3 regions of the Shewanella sp. 4t3-1-2LB genome follow, and region 3 is predicted to be linked to each of the others. Evidence: predicted binding sites of a transcription regulator. Region 3 holds the regulator's gene; each other region holds the start of a gene.
The links. Region 3 encodes sigma-54, which starts transcription at its own class of promoters, with help from an activator protein. Its sites were predicted from a motif close to GTTGGCACGNNNNTNGNNT; they were not measured.
Positions count from the first base shown of each region.

Region 1: the regulator sigma-54 is predicted to act here: its motif matches at 6,881-6,899, upstream of J3L11_RS12490 (superinfection exclusion B family protein).
Region 2: the regulator sigma-54 is predicted to act here: its motif matches at 6,464-6,482, upstream of flgF (flagellar basal-body rod protein FlgF).

Region 1 covers NZ_JAFNJD010000032.1:16,902-25,176, reverse strand. Annotated here, with positions in the region: gene J3L11_RS12510 (glycosyltransferase family 39 protein) at 231-1,847, shown strand; gene J3L11_RS12505 (FAD-dependent oxidoreductase) at 1,894-3,603, opposite strand; gene J3L11_RS12500 (alpha/beta hydrolase) at 3,884-4,858, opposite strand; tRNA gene J3L11_RS12495 (tRNA-Leu) at 5,573-5,659, opposite strand; gene J3L11_RS12490 (superinfection exclusion B family protein) at 6,229-6,840, opposite strand; gene pepT (peptidase T) at 6,973-8,199, opposite strand.
Region 2 covers NZ_JAFNJD010000030.1:34,519-42,793, reverse strand. Annotated here, with positions in the region: gene flgL (flagellar hook-associated protein FlgL) at 1-11, opposite strand, end outside; gene flgK (flagellar hook-associated protein FlgK) at 23-1,948, opposite strand; gene flgJ (flagellar assembly peptidoglycan hydrolase FlgJ) at 1,976-3,073, opposite strand; gene J3L11_RS12115 (flagellar basal body P-ring protein FlgI) at 3,097-4,185, opposite strand; gene flgH (flagellar basal body L-ring protein FlgH) at 4,197-4,871, opposite strand; gene flgG (flagellar basal-body rod protein FlgG) at 4,884-5,672, opposite strand; gene flgF (flagellar basal-body rod protein FlgF) at 5,684-6,427, opposite strand; gene flgE (flagellar hook protein FlgE) at 6,603-7,964, opposite strand; gene flgD (flagellar hook assembly protein FlgD) at 8,015-8,275, opposite strand, start outside.
Region 3 covers NZ_JAFNJD010000056.1:6,015-14,289, forward strand. Annotated here, with positions in the region: gene mlaF (phospholipid ABC transporter ATP-binding protein MlaF) at 1-759, opposite strand, end outside; gene J3L11_RS17020 (calcium/sodium antiporter) at 1,109-2,077, shown strand; gene J3L11_RS17025 (KpsF/GutQ family sugar-phosphate isomerase) at 2,106-3,083, shown strand; gene kdsC (3-deoxy-manno-octulosonate-8-phosphatase KdsC) at 3,083-3,634, shown strand; gene lptC (LPS export ABC transporter periplasmic protein LptC) at 3,631-4,191, shown strand; gene lptA (lipopolysaccharide transport periplasmic protein LptA) at 4,178-4,711, shown strand; gene lptB (LPS export ABC transporter ATP-binding protein) at 4,708-5,436, shown strand; gene J3L11_RS17050 (RNA polymerase factor sigma-54) at 5,527-6,993, shown strand; gene hpf (ribosome hibernation promoting factor) at 7,024-7,314, shown strand; gene ptsN (PTS IIA-like nitrogen regulatory protein PtsN) at 7,314-7,757, shown strand; gene rapZ (RNase adapter RapZ) at 7,754-8,275, shown strand, end outside.

The DNA of each region.
Region 1 (8,275 bases), on a different contig from region 3:
TCGGCAAAATGTTCAGCAATACTGGTCAACCTATACATTTAGCCTAGCAACAATGCCTCATGATGCCAGCGACTATTGGTTAGAGGCCCAGATCTAAATGTGGTGATTCGCCGCCAGTGTCATCTTATGGTGCAGGAAACTGTTCCCGACTATCTGAAACTGTTAATAATTCATTAATACTTTTCCGTCACCATAGCCGTATTCAAAAGTAGTCGGAACTCCTAACCTTGATGAGTAACCGCCTAATTGACCAAACGTACCTAACGCCACGGATATTTCTCGGTGTAACTTATCTGGCGGCATTACTTCTGGTTTCGTTGCACTTGTGGCTGCGACCACTCATGCCAGTGGATGAAACCCGCTATGTCTCGGTTGCCTGGGAAATGTGGCGCGATCATAACTGGCTAGTACCACATCAGAATGGTGAAACTTATGCCCATAAGCCGCCATTACTGTTTTGGTTAATTAACCTGTTTTGGACGGTTTTCGGTGTAAGTGAATGGTCCGCGCGTCTTTCTGTGCCGCTGTTTTCCTGCCTCAATTTCGGCTTGGTCTATATGTTAGCTAAGAAGTACTTCCCTCAGTCTGATGCTGCGGCTAGGTACGCGCCTGTATTGCTATTAGCATTAGCGGGTTGGAATTTTTATCTGCCGACAGTCATGTTTGACTTGGTGCTGAGCGTCTTTGTGTTGCTGTGGCTACTGAGCTGTTTGGGTTTCAGTGACACAGGTAACCGACGCTTTATTGCCCTTGGTGCGCTGGCTGTCGGTCTGGGATTGCTGACTAAAGGGCCTGTTATGCTGCTTTACGCGATCCCGTTTATGCTGTTGCGTCCTTGGTGGCAACATAACAACAGCATCAGTAACGGCAGGTTTTTCCGTGGTAGCTCTATCGCCATATGCATGGGACTGTTGCTTCTGGCGTGCTGGCTATTACCGGCGGTAATAGCTGGCGGCGGAGCTTACGAAAAGGAGCTCATTTGGAAGCAAACTGCTGGACGCTTAGTTGCCGCATTTGCTCACGCTCGGCCTTTTTACTGGTATGTATATCTTTTACCTGCGTTGTTACTACCACTACCGCTACTCAGTGGCATCTGGCGCAGTCAAATATGCCGTTTTCAGAATAACCGTGATAAAGCCTTAGTACTTTACGTCACTATCATTCTGCTGAGTTTCAGTCTGATCAGCGGTAAACAGCTCCACTATCTATGCCCGCTGATGCCGGTAATTGCGTTGTATGTTGCCGCTGGCGTCAAGCCAGAAAATTTCGGACGCAGCTATGTGCTGACCGCGCTCTGCATGGTTGTCGTATTGTTAATCGGCTCGTTGCCATTGTGGGCTGACAAGGTGTTCAAAAACCTGCACGACCCCAAAATTGCCTTGTGGGCGATATTATTGCCCATAGTGCTGCTAGCACTGTCGCGGTGGCGATTCAAACAAGTCAGTTTGAATCCGTTGGTACAATTTCTGATATTTCCGCTGTTAATGACCAGCGTGCTTTTGGCCGTGAAACAGCCGTTACATGAGGCATACGATGTGACCGATGCGGCACGGCAAGTACGGCTATTACAACAGAAAGGAAACACGCTGGCATTCTGGGACAAATACGACAACCAGTTCCAGTTTGCCGGTCGATTACAGCAACCGATTGTGGAACTGCAGGATACCGACATAAATCAGCGCGTTGACTGGCTCAAGCAGCATCCGCAGGCAATAGTGATCTACCCGGTCAAGCGACCTGCCGAGGTTATGCGCAAGCAGGCGCTTTTTAGCCAACCGTATCGTGGACGGGTATTGTTGCTGATTAAGGCTACAGATTTTATCGCTTTAATGCCTACCGCCCACTAGCTTACACAGGATGAAAAAGCGGCATTGGTGAATGCCGCTTTTGTCACTAGAATTTAGCCATTGTCATCTGGAAAGTCTTAAATCCACCAGTAAGATTGCGAACCTTAAAGCCATGCTGGCGCAACAGGCGATAAGCCACGTGTCCGCGCAACCCTACCTGACAAGCGACTAGGATTTCCTTGTCCTTAGGCAATTCGCCTAACCGTTGACGCAGTTGATCAACGGGGATATTCAGCGCTTGCGGAAACGCGCCAACGTTCGTCAGCTCTGGAGGATTACGGACATCTAACACAACTTGTTCGGCAGAAGGGCTAGCCACTTCATCAACGTGGCATATCTGCTCGTCACCATCCAACACGTTTGTTGCTACCATGCCGGCCTGATTCACGACATCACGGGCAGAACCAAAAGGAGGGGCATAAGACAGTTCCAGATCCTGTAGATCTCGCACAGTCATGCCAGCACGCTGTGCGACTGCCAACACATCAATACGCTTGTCGATGCCATCCATCCCGACCGCTTGTGCCCCGAGGATTTTGCCATTGTTGGGATCAAATAACAGTTTCAGTGTCACCGGATGAGCACCTGGATAGTAACCCGCATGACTCGCGGTATGCACATAGACTTTTTCATAGGGTAATTGCAGCCGCTGTAGAGATTTCTCATTGAGGCCAGTACTGGCAATCGCCAAATCAAATAATTTGCAGATGGCCGTTGCTTGAGTGCGCCGATATTGTTTGTCCAGACCCAACATATTATCAGCGGCAATACGTCCCTGCCGGTTTGCTGGCCCGGCTAATGGTACCAAGGCTGCATTGCCAGTGACAAAATCCAGCGTTTCTACGGCATCCCCTACAGCATAAATATCTGGATCCGAAGTGCGCATTCCCGCATCCACTTTAATGCCGCCACGCTCCCCTAAAACCAGACCCGCACTATTGGCCAATGACACTTCTGGTTTAACGCCGATGGCCAGAATCACCATATCGGTTATTAGGGTTTGCCCAGTGGACAGTGTTAATGCCAGAGCAGTGTGATGGTGAGAAGGCTTGTCATAAACATCGGTTGCTTCTGGCTCTGATGGCATATTGTCACGGCTGTTTACTTCAGTAAGTCCGGTATTCAACCGCAGTTCCACACCTTTGTTAACTAATTCGCGATGCAACACATTAGCCATTTCGGGATCCACAGGAGCCATGACCTGTGGCGCTAACTCTAACAGTGAAATGCGGATCCCTCGCTGATGCAAAGCCTCTACCATTTCCAAACCGATAAATCCGCCGCCGACCACGGTCACATGCTGCGGTTTATGTGCGGCCAGTGCCGCAATAATGGCATCCATGTCAGCAATATTACGCAAGGTGAACACGTGGGGGTTGTTGATACCGGGGATCGGCGGTTTTACCGGTGCTGCACCGGGACTGAGCAGCAATTTATCGTAAGTATCTTCATAGCTGTCGCCCGTCAGCAGATTTTTGACTCGTAGTGTTTTATGGATGGCATCAATCGACATCACCTCATTGAACACCCGAACCTCAACATCAAAACGCTTTTTAAAACTTTCAGGCGTTTGCAGTAAAAGCGCTTCTCTGGCAGCGATATCACCACCGATATGATACGGCAGGCCACAATTAGCAAACGAGATAAACTCTCCCCGCTCCAACATAATAATCTGCGCCGATTCCGACATGCGTCTTGCTCGCGCAGCGGCTGAGGCACCACCAGCGACACCACCGACAATCACTATTTTCGTCATATCCACTCCAGATCTTGCGCTACCAAGATTTCCGTATAAACCTTTAACAATATTAAAATCAATGAAATAAGCTCTAGACCCGGTAAGTCACAAGGCGTGGTTAAGTACACTACCGCCTTGCAATCGCTAGCAGCAATCTGTCATTGTTTCCCCAAAAACCATCATCTATAAGAATAAACTTATGGAATGAATGCAACCCTTTTGCACAAAAAACGCGATGGTCAGCGATTTAACCGTCATCACATCAAAGCCCAATTCCAGTGACAAAGGTGCAATTTTGCTACGGTTTACGTGGTTGCAGTCGTTGCGCCCAACGCTCGCTCTGTTGACTTAGAAAGTGCTCAATGTCGGTGGTATAAGGCATGGCCACACCGACATCACGATTGATTTCTTTGTGTGTCATCGCCTCAGGCATTAACGTTGCGGTGCTGCCCAGCGCCTTAGCTTGGGTGACAAATGCCTCAGCTTGCTCACAAGGCTTGTCTGGGCGTTTTGATGAACAAACCGCCAAAAATGGCGCGATTTTGCCTTTCATCTGTAACTTCGGTGAGTTTTGCTGCCAATAGGCCATGTCTTTACCAAAGGCGGCATCATAGAAGCGGTAATGCGAGCGCCCCATAATCTCGACGACATCGTAAGCAGCACTGTCCAAAGCTACCGTCGCTAACCAGGGTTTTACTTGATAGCGTTGTTGCAATGACACATCAGTCGCCAGCAAACTAATTAAATGCGCCCCCGCAGAATGCCCCATCAACACCAGTTGGTGCGGGTCAATCTGAAACTCTGTAGCATGTTGCTGCACATAAGCGACTGCTTTGGCGACATCGGCGGCCTGCACTGCCGGTGCGGCATCGGGTAACATACGGTAATTGACCGAGATAAAGACGATCCCTTGTGGCACCCAGCGTTTCACTTTGTTCACCACCACATTGCTACTTGCCTTGTCGCCAATGCGCCACGCGCCGCCATGCACCACTACCACAACGGGAGCAGGTTGCTGAAGTTGACGTGGGGCGTAGCTGTCCAGTTGCTGTAATTTGTCGTCACCGTAGGCAATGTTATGACGGACGGTGATATGGTCATTGGCAAACGCTGCAGCATCACTGCTCTCAGTAAATAGGGCTTCATTGTCTTGATTAAGTCGCTCTGCACGACGCTCTTTGAATCGCTCTAACAATGACCCAGCACTCACAGTTTGCAGAGAGAACAACATTAAACAACCTATGACAGCCATAAGTGCGATGCTGTGTTTCATTTGACGCTCCGATTGTCTAAATGGCAGGCGAAATCAATGTACGAAATTGGCGATAAAACTACCAGATGCACCTGCTGCTCTGGCAAGAAAAACATTATTCACTGTGTTTGACTTTGCTCTAGCAACGCTGAATCAACAGCAGTTGTTTGCCATTAGAGTGGACTAAATATTGGAGCTTTGGGGCACAACCATAAACAATCAGAGATTCAGGCCCGAATTTAAGCATCAAGCACTAAGACCTGTCATTGAATGGGGATATTTAATTAGTGACATCACTGAGAATTTAGGCGAGTTCTAGCACAGCATTTATAGATGAGTAAAACCCTGTGGACGCACAACACCCCAAAGCATCTTATTAGCCATCCTGAGATCTCATGCAAAGTTTGGAGCCGACCAGCACATCGGAAGATGAATGCTGCGTACAGTTGTACCCAAAATATTGGGGCGCAAAGGGAGGATAAGTGCTGGAAACAGATACAAAAAAACCGACTTATCGTCGGTCTGTTATCTCACTAGGAGATGGTACCAGAGGACGGACTCGAACCGTCACGCTTTTAAGGGCGGGGCCGATGTTATTGAAAGCGAATCCCCTGTGCTCGCAGGTTTGCTAGCAACACAGCATTGAAGCTTAAACCCGCCGGTACACCAAATTTCAGACATAAAAAAACCGACTTTCGTCGGTTAGCTCTTTCTAGATGTTCTCTCTAGAAGAGATGGTACCAGAGGACGGACTCGAACCGTCACGCTTTTAAGGGCGGGGGATTTTGAATCCCCTGTGTCTACCGATTTCACCACTCTGGCACTGATTTGATTTTTCACGTTTTTACACGTATCGGTGATAGGTAATCATCGATACGGACGGCATTATACCTGTGCTTCATACAATCGCAAGCCCTTTCAGTGCACTCACTATAAAATGCTGTCTGACTGATTAATTTTACAACGCTAGGCATTTTTATGGTGGCCAGATGACACAAAAACTAACCCCTTCGACGATGGTAAATATCGTCAAAAATTTGATCGGCTTCTGATACTGTCCACACCGCTTCGAGCGAAAACCACATTTCTGGTGGTTTATTGATCGCGATCAGTTTACCCGCATTGCACATTGGCTATTTTTTAACTGACTTTACGATAAGAGGAGTAAGTGAATGACACTATTACTTGATATAGATGTAATGTTCACAACACCTCTGGGGTTACTGTCTACTCTCGTGCTGCTTGGCACTGTTGGACTCCTCAGTTACCTATCTTGGGTACTGATTGTAAAGTCTTCTAAGAGTTAGTTTTCGTATTTTCTTCTGAAGGTGACACTAAGAAGTGATTTGGGCAGCATTGCGCTGCCCTTTTTATTTATCGAAAAATATTAACTAAGCTGCGTGTTTGCGAACTTGCGCTAAGTTATTGATAAACTGCGGCCGAGTTTTAATTAGGTGTTGCATATCTTCTTTGCTTAATTCCCCAGCAGGTAATCTGAGGATCCTGCGGTTGAGATACTTACGGGCTTTCATGGAAATTTTGAAGTCAGCAGTTGGGCCCTGAATCGCGTAGTGGCGTTCATTGCCGATACATTCCAGAATGTGGCTCCGCAGCAAGCTCTGCACGACCAGATCATCTTTAGGCATAGTCAGCACCGAACTGCCTTGCAGAAAGAATTCTCGCAATAATGCCCGTTCAGCAGGATCGAGAAGTTGGACTTTTTCCTCTATCGCGTCATCCACTCGTCGGCCCTGCAGATATTTAATTGCTTCATCTAGCAGAAAATTGACAACCAACGCACCGATATACGCCAATGAACATAAAAGTCCTAGACCAATATAATGACCATTATTGATGGTCCATTCATCCAGACTTACGAGATGTAGTAATGGCGAAGGGACAAACAACAGTAAGGTAGTCAACAACATACCCCACAGTGATAGCCTCAGCAGCAGTCCACGCATACTGATTTTTTTCGGCAATGCCAGTCTGAATCGCTTCATGAAGATACCCGGTGTCAAAAACATAACAGTGACAGCTGACAAGCAAATAAAATGCCACTGTTAAATGTATTATTTAGGGAGAAAGCCGACATGGCATCGGCTTTACGAAGGAGGATTCGGTGGGATTATCGGTTAATCGTATCTTTGTGTAGTAAGTTGAGCGATATTAATGATGACTTCTACCGCCTTTTCCATTGACTCTAAACAGACAAACTCGTGTTTACCATGAAAATTATGTCCACCAGCAAACAAGTTAGGACATGGTAAGCCGCGATAGGACAGTTGGGCACCATCAGTACCGCCCCGAATGGGTTTGATATCGGGCGTAACACCTGCCATTTCCATTGCCCGACAAGCGATATCGGTAATATATGGTGTGGGCATCACGGCTTCTTTCATATTGAAGTAACTGTCTGAGATCGCAATCTCCAGACTGCCACTGGTCAACTCATCGTTGTATTTCTCAACTAGATCCCGCAACCATTGCTTCCGTTGCTCAAACTGCTGCTTGTCGAAATCGCGGATTAGATAAACCAATTTCGCTTGTTCTGTTGTGCCTTCCATCGACACCAGATGGAAAAAGCCCTCGTAGCCAGAGCTGTGCTCGGGGGTATCATTCAACGGCATCCGGGCATGGAACCGACAGGCCATAGTTGTTGCATTCACCATCACCCCAAAAGCACTGCCTGGATGACAAGTGTTACCACGGGCGGTAATGACGGCTGTTGCTGCGTTAAAATTCTCAAACTGTAATTCCCCTGCGGCACCACCATCTACTGTGTAAGCCCACTGTGCCGCAAAGTGCTCTACATCAAAGCCCTGTATGCCGCGACCAATTTCCTCATCTGGGGTAAAGCACAAGGCGATTTCACCATGAGGAATTTCAGGGTGCAGTAGCAGATAATGCAGCGCCGTGATAATTTCCGCGATACCTGCTTTGTCATCAGCGCCAAGCAACGTCGAGCCGTCGGCGGTGATTAGCGTCTTACCAATATAATGCAGGAGATCGGGGAATTGCTCCGGTGAAAGCTGTTCTATTGTCCCTAACGGTATGATCTGTCCCTGATAATCACTGATGATCTGCGGCTTAACGTTAGCGCCACTATAGTCTGGAGATGTATCTAGGTGTGCCAGAAATCCTATCACAGGAGTATCAGCCACAGTCGCAGGAACGCGAGCATAAAGACAGCAGGTATCGCTAAGAAAAACGTCACTAAAACCAAGTTCAGTCAATTCCTGCTTGAGCGCAACGGCAAATTTATGCTGACCAACTGAGCTGGGAATCGCAGAATTGTTAGGATCGGATTGCGTATCCGATTGCACATAACGCAAAAACCGAGAGAGCAGAGCTTCTTGCATAGTTTTGTAACCCTAGTGCAATAAAGTGGCTGCATTCTAGCACAACCAATTTGATTACATTAGATTTGGATCATAT
Region 2 (8,275 bases), on a different contig from region 3:
GATATACGCATGTTCATCACTCCTACTGAACCGCATTGAACAATGTGTCAAAAATGGTATTGGCCGTCGTCATGACTCGTGCAGAAGCCATATATGCCTGCTGAAACTTCATTAGATTGGCGGCTTCTTCATCAAGGTTGACGCCCGATTCTGATTGCACTCGGTTATAAGCTTGGTCGTATATGCTCTGGGCTGAATTCATGCTGACTTCCGCGGCCTTAGTCTGGCTACCAACACCCAATTTGGTTTGCTGAAACACATCCGCTAATGTGGCTTTGCCACCTTCCATTATTTTACTGTCGGCCAGATCGGCCATAGCGACCGCATTGCTGTTGTCACCCACAGCAAAACTCAAATCAAAAGTGAATGAATCAGTGCCACCTGACAGTGAATCCAACTGGAAGGTAAAACCGTTGTCACTGATCTGAGGCGGATTGCCAGTAGCAGCGCCAGAACTCACAACGGTACCTGAGGCATCCAACGCCTGATAAGTTGGCGGGGCAACAGAGGAATCAATGGTGTATGTCAGTTCGGTTCCGGTCTTAGGAAAAGTCGCAGCATTACGATTATCAATACTGACCAGCGATAGTTTAGTATTGCCGCTGTTAGCCGCATCAGCACTAATTTTAGGTGCCGCCGCCGCTAACCCTTTAGGATCCTTCATTACTACCTGCAGAGTTCCCGCAGCATTGGCTGTGGGGCGAACTTCAAAGCGATCACCCGCCGCTAATGCCCCGGAATTAATATTGATGGAAAAACCATCAGCGCCTTCCAAGGCCGTGCCGTTAAGCGTCAAATTCATCACGGCACCCGTCTGGTTGTTGGTAAGTTCATAAGTGCCACTGCTGGTATAACGCAGCAGGTAACTGTCGCCAGTCAACGCCCCCACATCATTCAAGGTAGCACCGAGTACCGCAGTACCTGTATTGTTGGAATATGCGCCCACCCGCCCCTGAGCCATGAGCGGATCGTTAATATCGGTAAAAATATTCTGACCAACCTGACCATTCAGATCGAACCCTTTTGCCTGCAAACTGTTAAAGGCATCAGCCACACCAAGTGCCATCTGCCCCAGTTGCTGAGAAGCTGGCTGTAGCGTGTTGTCTCGATAGTCATAAAGCGCCCCGAGCTGACCGCCAAGTTTAGCGGGATCCACCTTCAGCGTACTGTTGCCTAGGGTGTAGGTCAGATCTGATTCTGTTGGGTAAGGATCGCCGGTAGTGGTTCCCATTGACATGGCAACTTCACCGGATACCAGCATAAAAGAACTGCCCATCATGATGCTGCGACCACCGTTATCCAGCGGAATCACGTTGACTTCGGCGTATTGGCTCAGTTCTTTGATCAATGCATCCTGTTTATCAAGCAGTTGTGGATCAGGCGTATCTGTTTTCATCAACTCTTTATTGATGTTGGCCATTTCGGTACTGATTTCATTAATGCGGTCGGTGATGCCAGAGATCTCATCGTTAGTCTGGCGCGCCTGGCTATTAAGGTACCCATCCATCTGGTTGAAATTGGAGGCCAGTTGTTGCGCTGAACCCAGCACTGTCTGCCGGATACCGGTGTCAGATGGTTGATCCGCCAAATCGTTCACACTGGAGAAAAATGAATCCAATGAAGATGTTAGCGTACTGCCATTTTTAGAAAGCAGTTCATCCAATTCACTCAGTTTGTTATAACGGATTTCTGCCGTACTTAGCGCCGTCTGGCCTATGCGTAGTTCTCGTGCTGCATAGTCGTTGTAGATACGTTTGACATCAGCGACATAGGTGCCGGTACCATAGTAATTCCCGCCCATGTATTGGGAGTTCTGGCTAGCCTGAGTCGCCACCTGCCGGTTGTAACCTTCGGTGTTTATATTGCTGATATTATTACTGGTCACCCCGATTTGAGACTGGGCAGCCAGCACCCCAGTACGGGCGATGTTCAACAAATCAACAGCCATGCTCCAAACTCCCGTTGTCGGCGGTGGTTACTGACCCCCCGCCCCCTGAATAAACTGTCCAAAATCGCTTTTGATGCTTTGCAGCACTTTCATCACCTTGCTGGCGTACTGCGGATCTGTGGCATACCCGGCCTCAGCCAAACCGCGCACATATTTTGCCGGTTCAGCCGCCACTTCACGGGCTTTGCTGTAACGTTCATTCTGCGAAATCAACGCCACATAATCTTTAAAGCTATCCTTCAGATTGCCGTAAACCCTAAACGCAGCGTTTTCACGCACTGGAGTGCCCCGTTCATATTCCATCGTAGTTGCGTTAGTGCTGTTACCTGACCAGCGACTATCAGCCTTGATGTTGAACAGGTTATTGCTGGGACGTCCATCTGCCGTTTTGACCATTTTCTGTCCCCATCCGGTTTCCAGCGCCGACTGAGCCAACAACACTTCGGGTGAAGTCCCCAGTTTTTCCGCGGCTTCACGGGCATAGGGATATAGCACCTTCACAAAATCTTCCTGTGAGCTGATACTACCGCTGTCCTGCGGCAATGCTTTGCCGGTGAGGATGCTATCAAGGGTGTCGTAGTCCAATCCCCCTGTCGGCGGCTGCGGTAATGCTGTCGTTGCACTAACACTCGCCGTATCAGTCGCAGTGTTATTAGCTCGCACTGGGGCGACGGTTCTGGTCTGCCTCGAAAAATGCAACGCGGGTTCAGCGATTTCAGCTGGCGCCTCCGGCTGACGATGCGTTGCGTCTTGCGCCGATGTCATGTGTAGTGGCCCCTGAGCGTTTCGCAACACCGATGCTGGCGTAATCCCTGAATCCTGCGGATCTAGCTGTTGCACCATCAAATCTGCTAGTCCCAGCATGCCTTTTCTTGATAAATCGACCGACATCTGTTGATCGTGCATTTGCTCATAGAACTTGGTGTACTGTGAGTTCAGCGGATTATCTGTCTCAAACGCTTCATTCGCCTCGCGCATGCTTTTCATCAGCATCTGCACAAAAATACTTTCAAACTGCTGCGCCACTTCCTTCAGCGCAGACTTCTGATCTTTCTGGGCCTTTGCGCGCAAATTATCCAAGCCCGCGATGTCCAGAAATTGTGAAGAGTTTGAAAGTTGATCCATTGTGGGTTCCAGACCGTCAACAATCAGATAACGATAAGCTCACCATGCAAAGCGCCGGCCACTTTTAATGCTTCGAGAATCGCCAAAACATCAGAGGGAGCCGCACCGACCATATTCACGGCGCGCACCAGTTCATCCAAGGTAGTGCCAGGATTGAACAGGAACATACGGCGGTTCTGCTGCGACACATCAATAGTGCTGTTAGGTGTTACCGTGGTATTGCCGCCCGCCAATGCGTTGGGTTGCGAAACTTGGGCATTTTCTGCGATAGTCACGGTTAATCCGCCATGCGTAATCGCGGCAGGTAGCAGGCGCACATCTTTGCCAACCACAATGGTGCCGGTACGGGAATTAACGATAACTTTTGCCGATTCATCGGCTGGCACGACCTGAATATTTTCCAGTGTGGCAAGGAAGGAAACCCGCTGCGCCGGATCTCTCGGAGCGCTGACCTGAATGGAGGCGGCGTCCAGCGGTCTCGCCATCCCTGGGCCAAGCAAGTTATTGATGGCGTCCGCCGTCCGTTTGGCCGTATCAAAATCGGCACTGCGCAGGTTAAACGTGAGGTAGTCACCAGTCGCGAACGGGCTAGCAACCTCTCGTTCTACGATAGCGCCATTGGGAATGCGGCCCACGGTAGGCGTGTTATTCACCACTTTGGAACCATCCATACCGTCGGCACTGAAACCACTTACCACTAGGCTCCCTTGAGCAATCGCATACACGTTACCGTCAACACCACGTAAGAATGTCTGCAACAAACTGCCACCGCGCAAACTTTTGGCTTCTCCAATGCTAGACACGGTGACATCTATCATCTGCCCAGGCTTGATAAATGCCGGCATATCTGCATGCACCGCCACCACGGCACTGTTTTTGATTTTTGGTCGAACACTATCCGGCAGATTGATACCAAAGTTCTTCAACATGGTTTTGAATGTCTGCTCGGTATAACGGGTCTTTTCCCCTGTTCCCGGCAAGCCCACCACAAGGCCATAACCAATCAGCTGGTTTTCACGCACACCCTGAATATCAGCAATATCTTTGATGCGCTCGGCCTTTACCGGCAGGCACAACAACAATCCGAATAGCAGCCACCATGAATTTTTCATCTTTGTTCTCCCTAGAAAGGCCACCAGTCAGACAAAAAGAATTTGCTCAGCCAGCCCACTTTCTGTGAGTCAGCAAAGGTTCCTGTGCCGCTGTACTGGATCCGAGCATTAGCAACCCGAGGGGACTGCACGGTATTTTCTGTGGTGATGTCCTGCGGTCGTACAATGCCGGTAATGCGGATAAATTCATCACCATTATTGATGGTGATCCATTTTTCACCGCGTACCACCAAATTGCCGTTACCCAACACCTGAATGACGTTGGCGGAGATCTCACCTGACAAACTGTTGCTCTGGGCTGTGTCTGCCGAGCGCTTGGTATCCATGCTGTCGCTGTAACCTAAATCCAATGACTTGCCATTAATGGTGACATTGCTTCCTGCTGCCGTCAGCGGATTGACGGTCAGGTTGGAACCTTTAGCAATCTTATTGCCAGCACTTTTTTTTGCCTGTGTAGATTCCACTAATTGAATAGTAACAATGTCACCAATGCGGTGCGCCTTGAGATCGGAAAACAGCGGCGTAGCTCGATTGTTAGTGTATATCGAGCCAGTTGGTACCAGCGGCGTAGTGTTGTCCTCTGGGTAAACCGGCGCGTAGTAGGGATCATCCGCAATAGGTTTCTGCTGGCTTGAAGCACAGGCGCCAAGCAATAGTACTGGCAATAATTTAATTAGCAGCTTCATGACCTTACCCCATTAAAGGTTCTGGTTTACGTAGGCCAGCATTTGGTCAACCGCTGAGATAACCTTAGAATTCATCTCATAAACTCGTTGACTCTCAATCAGGTTCACCAACTCTTCAGTCACATTGACGTTAGAGGTTTCCAGCGAGCCCTGCCGTATACTGCCCAAACCATCCAGAGACGGCGTCCCCTGCACCGGAGTACCACTCGCACCGGTTTCCAAATACAGGTTTTGCCCAATAGGTTGTAAACCTGATGGGTTAATAAAATCCGACATGGTCAGTTGCCCCACCACTTGGTTTTCAGCATTTCCTGGAATTTTTACCGAAACTTCGCCTTCTTCCGACACTGTGATACTGGTGGCGTTATCTGGGATAGTGATACCCGGCTGCAACACATAACCTTCCCCTGAAGTTACCATTTGACCGGTATCATCTAAGGTAAACTGCCCGTTTCGGGTATAGGCGGTAGTGCCGTCCGGCATCTGGATCTCAAAGAAACCTGGACCTTGAATCATCAGATCCATGGAGTTGTCAGTGGTTTCCATATTCCCTTGGGAAAAGATCTTCTGGGTCGATACCACCTTGGTACCCGCCCCTAAATTAAGACCATTAGGGAGTTTGGTATTGGCGGCGCTGATACCACCAGCCTGGTTGACGGTCTGATACAACAGATCTTCAAACACCGCCCGCCCTTTTTTGTAGCCGACGGTGCTAGCATTAGCGACGTTGTTGGAAATCACCGAAATATCGGTCTGCTGGGCATCAAGGCCAGTCTTACTGATCCATAAAGCGGGATGCATAATCGTTACTCCTAGCTAATGCGTACTAAGGCCGCAGCTGACTTATCATTGTCTTCTGCCGTCTTCATCATTTTTACCTGCAGCTCGAACTGGCGTTGCAGACTGATCATATTGACCATCTCCTCCACCGGACTGACATTACTGCCCTCAACTGCGCCACTGACCACATTAACTGCGGCATCCGCAGCGGCAGGTTGGCCATTCAGCGTGCGAAATAAACCATCTTCACCACGCATCAGATTGCTATTGCCTGGATTGACCAACTTGATGCGACCCACATTTTCTATCACTTCAGGGGTTGCCCCCTGGGGTCTGACAGATATCGTGCCATCAGTGGCGATCTCTAACTTCTGGATAGGTAATGGGATATTGATTGGACCGTTATCCCCCATCACCAGATGCCCACTGCTGTTGCGTAGCATGCCATTAACGTCAATATTCAAACTCCCAGCACGGGTGTATGCCTCACTGCCATCATCAGCCTGCACCGCTATCCACCCTTGATCTTTAACAGCAATATCCAAGTTCCGGCCGGTGGTTTGTAACGGCCCTGATTTATAATCAGAAGATGGCAATTCAGTCATCGAAAAAACTCTGGTAGGCAAGCCTTCGCCAAATGCCTGCATAGCTCTCGCCTGCGCCATATCAGCCTTAAAGCCATCGGTATTGGCGTTTGCTAGGTTATTTGCCCGTACTGCCAGCGCATCCATATTCTGTTTAGCGCCAGTCATTGCGATGTAGAGAAATTTGTCCACCAGTTGCCCCGTCAAAAAATGAGCTTATTCTGGATTAAGCAAACTTCATGCCATTGAATTGCACGGTTTATAAGGAAGGTAAAATAAAGAAAAACAACATGTTGTAAAAACAATAAAAGAAAGGCGGCAAGGCATTGCCGTTATAGACAATACCGTTACCGCCCACGGAGAGAAATTAGCGGATCTGCAAGACGGTCTGCTGCAGGGTGTTATTCACTTCCAGCGTTCTGGAGTTCGCCTGGAAATTACGCTGTGCAGAAATCAGATCGACCAGTTCCGTCGTCAGATCCACGTTGGAGCTTTCCAGATATGATGATTTGATTGCACCAAACACACCACTGTTGGCTTCACCCGCCAATGCCTCACCAGATTCCAGACTGGCTTTCCAGGAGGTATTACCCACCTGAGTCAACCCTTGTTCATTGGAGAACCTTGCCAATGCTACCCGCGCCAATGGTACTGTTGAGCCATTACTGTATTTGGCAGAAATCAGACCATCAGAACCTACTTCAACGTTGGTCAATCTACCAACGGTAATACCATCCTGAGTCAGTTCGGTGGTGCTGAAACTCTCTGCATATTGTGTTGGCTGATTGAAACCGATAGAGATCTGCTGCGAACCTTCTGCCGCCGCGCTCAGGACATTGGCACCAGAAACACCTAACTGCTGCGTAGTAATCACGGCTGGATTTGATCCTTTATAAGCACCAGTAGCGTCAAAGGTCAGTACCGCGCCAGTCCAACCACCAGTGGTTTGCGCAGTGCCAGTGCTATCGGCGGTTCCATCACCATTAGTATCTGTCTGGTAGGTACCAGCAGCACCGTCAAGATTGACCTGCTTACCATCAACTGCGTAGAAAACGACCCAGTTGCTTTCACCGGTATAGGCACCGTTCTGTGGCTTAACAAAGTAAGACGTCAACGTGTGAGATTCACCCAGTGAGTCATATACCGTCACTGCAGTAGAATTATTAAAGGTGTTGGAGTCGTTAGGATCAAACGCTGCTGGGTCCAGAGCACTAGAATTGGAGTTAAGATTCATGCTCATCGCCACATTTTTGGTTGCTTGTGGACTGCCCGCAGTATCAGGGATTTGTACTGGTTTGGTAGTACTTAAACTGACTGAAGCGGAGTTACCGTCAGAGTCTACCTGGAAACACTGTAAATAGTTGCCTTGGGAGTCAACCAGAAAACCCTTCTCATCACGCTTGAAAGCTCCCGCTCGGGTAAAAGAGAAATCCTGAGTATCTATGGACGAAGATGTGACAAAAAAGCCATTACCGCTAATTGCCATATCCAACGCATTGTTGGTGGATTGCAGATTGCCCTGATGGAACTGCTGCGCCACTTGGGTGGTGGTGACACCACCACCAACGGCGGTCTTACTATTGGAGAATATGGAGTTAGCGTATACATCTGCAAACTCGGCACGCGACTCTTTAAACCCTGTAGTGTTTACGTTTGCGATGTTGTTTGCTGTAGTGTTGAGATCTTTCTGCGCCGCGTTGATGCCGCTAAGAGCAATATTAAAAGACATAATCCACCTCTTGTATTTTTACTGTCGTCCGGCTTATCCCGGCGCCAAACTTAGCCTTCAGAAACCGCCAGAACATCCGACAACGCCACCCCGCCGATACCACGCACATTGAGTACGGCCCCGGAGCTGGAATTTAGCGAAACACTACTGACATGCCCATAGGTACTGACATATAAATCTTCCGATTTACCGTCAACGACCCCGTTAGCTTTGATGGTATATTGGCCGGCCGCTACAGCATTACCGCTGTTATCCATACCATCCCAGTCAACATCTATGTTGCCCCCCGCACTGCCATCAACAGTAAAGGT
Region 3 (8,275 bases):
TGGAACCGGACCATCCGGTGCGCCATCAAGGAACTGTCGCAGTTGCGGATTATTAGCATGTCGCAGCTGTTCAGGGGTTCCCTCCGCAATAATGCGTTTATCGGCAATGATATAGACGTAATCAGCAATGCTTAACACTTCGCTGACATCGTGCGAAACCACAATGGAGGTGAGTGACAATGCATCGGACAATTCCCGGATCAACTTCACTAGCACCCCCATGGAAATGGGATCCTGACCAGTAAAAGGCTCATCATACATCACCATTTCTGGCTCAAGTGCTATAGCACGGGCCAGTGCCGCTCGCCGCTGCATACCGCCAGACAGTTCACTCGGCATCAGCGAAGCCGCACCACGTAACCCTACAGCCTCTAGTTTCATCAGCACAATCCGACGAATAATGGCTTCAGGCAAACCGGAATGTTCACGTAAAGCAAATGCGGTATTATCAAACACATTCATATCAGTAAACAGCGCACCGCTTTGGAACAGCATGCTCATCCGTTTGCGCACTTCAAATAGTTCACTACGTTTGAGCTGATGAATATTTTTGCCCTCAAACAGCACCTCACCACTATCTGGCGTTAGCTGACCACCAATTAATTTCAGCAGGGTCGTTTTACCAATACCACTAGGCCCCATAATGGCGGTGACTTTGCCTTTGGGGATGCTCAGACTGATCTTGTCGTAGAGCACCCGAGAGCCCCTACTGAAACTGAGATTCTTCACTTCGACCAATGCGGTCTGGGTTTGGCTCATGTTTGATTCCAGTTCTAATATTCCTGTTAAAGATAAATGGGATTTATCGCCGCTCCCATTGCTAGCGCAACCCCAAACTAACGGAGAGAGATTCTAGATTGCCGAGAACTAAACTTTGGCGATCCATTTCGTCCTGAAACATCATAACTATTCATCATGTTAGTTACGCCAATCTGAACCGTTACTGAACAGCTGCCGGTGAACAGCAAGCCGTGAACAATAAGCGATAAATTGTACGCAATCGGGTTACTCGACACAACAGGCTTACCAGGTTGGGCGTTGTACCCTTTCAATTTGCAGCAAATACAGCGACAATGCACGGCAGAATCCGGGGAAAACCGATTGTGCAATGCTATTTAATATATTTTTGCTTTTGGCCGGTTTGCTATTTCTGGTTTGGAGCGCAGACAAATTTGTATACGGATCAAGCGCTTTAGCTAGAAATCTGGGACTTCCACCATTGTTGATTGGTTTGACGATTGTGGCAATGGGGAGTTCCGCGCCTGAAATGTTTGTGGCGGTAACGGCATCCTTGTCAGGTCGTCCAGACACGGCGATAGGTAATGTATTGGGCTCCAATGTTGCAAATATTGCGCTAATTCTCGGCATTACTGCATTATTCGGCGCAATTCGTGTCAGTTCCCAAACCCTGTTCCGGGAAATTCCGCTGATGCTAATTGCCACATTAGTGGCAGGCTACTGCCTACATGATCAGCAGTTCAGTCGCGCAGAGGCCTTGTTGCTGCTACTGCTGTTTATTGGCTTGATGGGGTACCTCATCTGGCATGCCATCGCTAACCGAGCCAAAGATCGTCTGGCGGATGAAGCCGAGCAAGATATTCCGCGAGATGTTGCCACTTGGAAAGCGTTGTTCTGGATTGCCGTAGGCATAATCTTATTGCCCATATCAGCCAACTGGATGGTAAACGGTGCCGCGGGTATTGCGCAGTACTTCGGGCTGTCAGATCTGGTGATTGGCCTGACAATTATTGCCGTTGGTACCAGCCTGCCTGAATTAGCAGCCTGTATCATGGGGGTGCTGCGGCGAGAAGAGGACTTGGCAATAGGCAATATTGTTGGCTCCAACCTGTTCAATATACTCGCCGTATTGGCAATTCCTGGATTGATTGCACCTGGAACAGTAGACGCGGCCGCTGCCAGCCGAGATTTTTACATGGTCTTAGCAACCAGTACCGCCTTGGCATTGTTCATTCTGTTGAGCGGCAGAAAACACCGCTCACTTAGACGGTGGCATGGCGTAGTGTTATTGATCACTTTTGTGTGCTATCAGGTTAGCCTGTTTGAGCATCATCAATAAGCGCCAAACAGATGGAAGAGAGAAAGATATGACAGATGCAAATCAGATGCGTACGTGGGGACGCAAAGTCATTGATATCGAAATGCAAGCGTTGGACAACTTGTACCAATATGTAGATTCGCCTGAATTTGCCGAAGCTTGCGAAATGATTTATCGCTGTAGCGGCAAGATCATCGTCATGGGTATGGGCAAGTCAGGCCATATTGGCAATAAGATCTCAGCCACACTAGCCAGCACGGGGACACCCGCCTTTTTTGTGCATCCAGGCGAAGCCAGTCACGGTGATCTTGGAGTAATCAGCCATAATGACATTGTGCTAGCAATATCCAATTCTGGGGAATCCCACGAGATCCTGACACTGATGCCTGTCATTAAACGTCAGGGGATCCCTGTGATCAGCATGACCGGCAATCCTGAATCCACGATGGCAAAACTCGCACAACTGCATTTGTGTATCAAAGTGCCAGAAGAGGCCTGTCCACTTGGACTGGCACCGACATCCAGCACTACCGCAACGCTGGTGATGGGCGATGCCATCGCGATAGCGCTGTTACAAGCCAAAGGTTTTACCAAAGATGATTTTGCCTTGTCGCATCCAGGAGGTGCACTTGGCCGCAAACTGCTGCTGAAAGTCGAAAATGTGATGCACAAAGATCAGGATATTCCGCTGGTTCATCATGATATTTGCATCACCGATGCGCTGTACGAAATCTCTAAAAAAGGGCTTGGCATGACCGCTGTGGTGGATGCCGATAATAAGCTGGTGGGAATTTTTACCGATGGCGACTTACGACGGGTTATCGATGCAGATGTCAATCTGCGTACAACCCGCATTGCTGATGTGATGACTCGCAACTGCATCACTGTCAAAGCCAATATTCTTGCCGCAGAGGCGTTAAAAATCATGGACGATCGCAGCATCAATGGGCTGATTGTTGTCGATGCTGATAACCGCCCAGTAGGCGCACTCAACATGTTGGATATGGTGAACGCGGGAGTTATGTAATGAGTCGTGACAGTTTCTATGGACCAGTCTCTGAGACGGTATGGCAAGCGGCCCGCCAGATCCGGTTACTGATCTGCGATGTCGACGGCGTATTCTCTGACGGACGCATCTATCTGGGAAATCATGGTGAAGAACTCAAAGCTTTTCACACCCGAGATGGTTATGGTGTGAAAGCCTTATTAAATGCTGACATCCAGGTTGCCGTGATTACCGGGCGCCAATCACAGATTGTAGAAACGCGTATGATGGCTTTGGGAATACCTCATATATTTCAGGGTATTGATAATAAGCTGGAACCTTTTGAGTGGCTATTACAACACTATCAACTGCAACCACAGCAGGTGGCCTACATTGGAGATGATATGGTTGACTTACCCGTGATGCAGCGCGTAGGACTCAGTGTCTGCGTCGCGGATGGTCACCCCAGAGTCAGACAACTGGCACATCTGGTAACGTCTCTTAATGGTGGTCATGGTGCTCTGCGGGAACTAGCTGATTTACTACTATTGAGCCAAGATAAAATTGATTCGGCACACGGCATGAGTATATGAACAGAGTCACATTGGCAATTATTGCTTTTTTTACCGCTGCCCTGATCTTGTACTGGCAAGTTCAGAATAAGCGTAATACCGACGCGAGTCTGCAGAACTCTGATGTGGTACGTCCTGATTACGTTGCCGATGATTTACACAGTGTCAGTTATGATGAAAACGGCATGATCTCTAGTCGGGTGTCAGCCAAACACATGGAACACTACGAACAGGACGATCGCACCGTTTTTAGCAGCCCAGTGTACTGGATCTTTCCCGATAAAGGTCAGGCTGAATGGCGCATGACCGCAGAACAGGGACTACTGGACAAACGCAGCAACAAAGTGGTTCTGGAAAATAATGTTATTATTGATGCCATTAGTCCCACAGAGCCCATACAGTCTATCAGCACCAGTTATCTGGAATTAAATCTTAGTAATATGATTATGACCTCAGATAAAAATATACTGGTCAAGGGACAGGATTTTGATATTACAGGTCAGGGGCTGTACGCCGACCTCAACGCTCAGCAAGTGAAACTGCTTAGTCAAGTAAAAGGAACCTATGAAACCAAATAAGCTTTTTTTCGGTGCACTCCTGTGCCTCACCAGTCTGGCAGCATCCGCCGTAGATAAAGATCTGTTGCAGCAGGTGAAGATTTCTGCAGATTCGCAGGATGCCGACATCAAAAACAAGCAGGTCGTTTATAGCGGACATGTGATCGTCACGCAGGGTTCGATGAAGCTTACCGCCCAGGAACTTAACGCTTCCAGTACCGATAAAGACGGCGAGCGGGTGTTGGTTGCCAAAGGATCTCCAGCGACTTTTCGTCAGAAACTGGAAGATGGCCGCATTGCGAACGCCAGCGCCAACGAGATCCACTACAACATCAACAAACGTATTCTGACACTCATTGGAAAAGCGAGGGTGGAACAGGACGGCAGTCTGTCTACTGCAGAAAAAATCGTTTATGACCTAGAAAACCAGCAACTGCAAGCTACCAGTAGTGGTCAAGGTGAAGATCGGGTTACCACGGTAATTCAGCCGGAAAATTACCAGCAAGATATCAAAAAGGAACCCAAGCAGGAGCAGCAATGAGCACTACCCTGACCGCCCAGAATCTCGCAAAAAGCTATAAAAAAAGAATGGTCGTGAAGGACGTCAGTCTGTCGGTGAAAACTGGGCAGATTGTCGGATTACTCGGTCCCAACGGCGCAGGCAAGACCACTACGTTCTATATGGTCGTAGGACTCATTCAGAGCGATAAAGGGCGGATCTTCATCGACGATGATGAGCTGACCATGGATCCCATGCATCTGCGTGCCCGCAAAGGCATCGGTTATTTGCCGCAAGAAGCCAGTATTTTCCGTAAACTCACGGTGCGAGATAACATCATGGCAGTACTACAGATCCGCAAGGGTCTGGATCGTGATGGCCGTGAAGAGCAGTTGGAACAGTTGCTCGAAGAGTTCCATATCACTCATATTCGCGACAGTTTTGGGATGTCACTATCGGGCGGTGAAAGACGCCGAGTTGAAATAGCCAGAGCCCTCGCGGCGGATCCAAAATTTATTTTGCTGGACGAACCCTTTGCGGGCGTGGATCCCATATCGGTCATCGATATCAAAAAAATTATTGAACAGCTGCGTTCCCGCGGACTGGGAGTGCTGATTACCGACCATAATGTGCGTGAAACACTTGATGTGTGTGAGCGCGCCTACATCGTTAGTCACGGTCAGTTGATCGCAGAAGGCTCCCCTGCTGAAATCCTCGATAATCAACAAGTACGTGCAGTGTACTTAGGAGAGCAATTCAAGCTATAGTAACCACCTTTGGGTAGGCAATTCTAATTGTTAAAGACTGTAATTACTGGATTTTTTATTACACGATAGGATGTAGGAGTAAGCGGTAACATGAAAACGTCACTCCAGTTAAAGCTGGGTCAACAGCTGACTATGACACCACAACTGCAGCAGGCAATCCGTTTGCTGCAGTTGTCGTCGCTGGAGTTACAACAGGAAATTCAGCAGGCGCTGGAAGCCAATCCACTATTGGAAGTCAATGAAGATAGTCAATTAGCCGATGACGACAATGATGTGGATAATGATCTCGACACGCCAACCATCGACGTTCAAACGGAAGACAGTTCAACTATTGAGACTTCCGATGCGTTAACCAGCCAATCCCTGCCAGAAGAACTGCCAATGGACACCACTTGGGATGAAGTCTTTACCGCAGCACCTGCTGCCCCTGCGGGTCCTATCCGCGATGATGACACGCCATTTCAGGGAGAAACCTCCGAAGGATTACGTGAACATTTGGAATGGCAGAAAAACCTGACACCGTTTTCCGAAACCGACTCAGCCATTGCCACCGCCATTATTGAGGCCATTGATGATCAGGGTTATCTGACTCAAAGCACAGAAGAAATTCTGGAAGCCATGGGCAATCCTGAGATTGAATTGGACGAAGTAGAAGCCGTACTGAAACGCATTCAGCACTTTGACCCTGTGGGGGTTGCTGCTCGAGATTTACGGGAATGTTTGCTGATCCAGCTGTCACAGTTCAGTGAAGACACACCGCATTTAGAAAATGCCATCATGTTGCTGGAGCAACACCTCGATCTGATCGCCGCGAAAGATTATCGCACCTTGATGCGTAAAACACGCCTCAGAGAAGAAGATCTACGAGATGCCATCGTGTTGATCCAGACACTCAACCCTCGGCCCGGCCTGTTGGTACAGCCACAGGACGAGGAATATGTGATCCCGGATGTCAGCGTCTGGAAAAAGAATGGCCGCTGGATTGTCGAACTCAACCCAGATTGTATGCCCAAACTGAGTATTAATCAGCAATATGCCGCCATGGCGCGCAGTGTTCGCAGCCAGTCAGACAGCCAGTTTATCCGCGGACATTTGCAGGAAGCCAAATGGTTTATCAAGAGTTTGGAAAGCCGCAATGAAACCTTGCTGAAAGTTGCTAATTGTATCGTCCAGTTTCAACAAGGCTTCTTTGAATATGGTGAAGAAGCCATGAAACCAATGGTACTCAACGATATCGCCGAAGCGGTCGATATGCATGAATCGACGATTTCACGAGTGACGACGCAAAAATACATGCATACTCCTCGCGGTATTTTTGAACTGAAATATTTCTTTTCCAGCCATGTTGGCACCGATGATGGCGGCGAGTGTTCGTCAACCGCCATACGAGCCTTTATCAAGAAACTGGTCGCAGCAGAGAATCAGAAAAAGCCGCTCAGTGACAGCAAAATGGCACAGTTGCTGGCGGAACAGGGAATTAACGTGGCAAGACGGACCATTGCAAAGTATCGTGAAGCCATGCTGATCCCGCCCTCAAATCAGCGTAAGAGTTTGTAATTCCACAGTACCCCTATGGAGGACACCCCTATGCAAATCAACCTGGCAGGCCATCATATTGAGATCACCGACTCGTTGCGTAGCTACGTGGAGAGTAAATTTGCAAAACTTGAACGTCATTTCGAACAGATCAATAATGTGCATGTCGTACTCAATGTAGAAAAAGCTATACAAAGAGTCGAAGCCAAGCTACATCTGAACGGTGGCGAAGTGCACGGCACCGCAGAGCACACCGACATGTACGCAGCCATTGACGCTCTGATTGATAAATTGGATCGTCAGATCATTAAATACAAAGAAAAGCTGACAAAATACTCATGATGGAACTTAGTACCGTCCTGCGGCCGGAGTGTACCACCTGCGCCACACCCGGCAGCAAGAAAAAGGTATTGGAGCTCATCAGCGAACTCGCCGCGGCCCAGTATCCCAATCTGTCGTCCCAAGCCATTTTTGAAAGCCTGTTGGCCAGAGAAAAAATGGGAAGCACGGGCATAGGCAATGGCATAGCCATTCCTCATGGTCGTATGCCGGACATAACTACCCCGATTGCAGTGCTGGTGAAATGTAACGAGCCGATTGCTTTCGATGCCATTGACAACCAACCGGTCGATATCCTGTTTGCCCTAGTGGTGCCCGCAGATCAATGCCAGCAGCACCTGAGCACCTTATCGGCAATGGCTGAAAAACTCAGTGACAAGCAGATACTTAAGCAGTTGCGCAAGGCGACCACCAAAGAAGAATTGTATCAGGTGATCACCGGATGAAACTGGCCATCGTCTCCGGCCGCTCCGGCTCAGGAAAATCTGTAGCATTGCGAGTACTGGAAGACATGGGCTACTACTGCGTCGACAATTTGCCTTTACCCATGATTGGCAGTTTGCTGGATAATCTTCGTGGCAGTAATGAGTTGGTGGCGATTAGTGTCGATGTGCGGAATATGCCTAACCAGGATAAAGTGCTCGAGGGCCAGCTAGGAAAACTGCCCCAAGGCACTGAGGTCATCAGCTTTTTCCTGAATGCATCTGATAAAGTGCTGTTAAAACGCTATAGCGAAACCCGGCGCCTGCATCCATTATCTAAAAGTAAAATTTCGCTAAAAGATGCTATCGAGCAGGAAGGTAAACTACTCGCCCCGCTGTCACAACTGATGGATCATTACATAGATACCTCCACGCTGAATATCTATGAACTAAGTGACACAGTACGGGAGATTTTACTGGGAAGTGCCACCAAAGAACTGGTGATCAACTTCGAATCCTTTGGATTTAAGCATGGGTTGCCC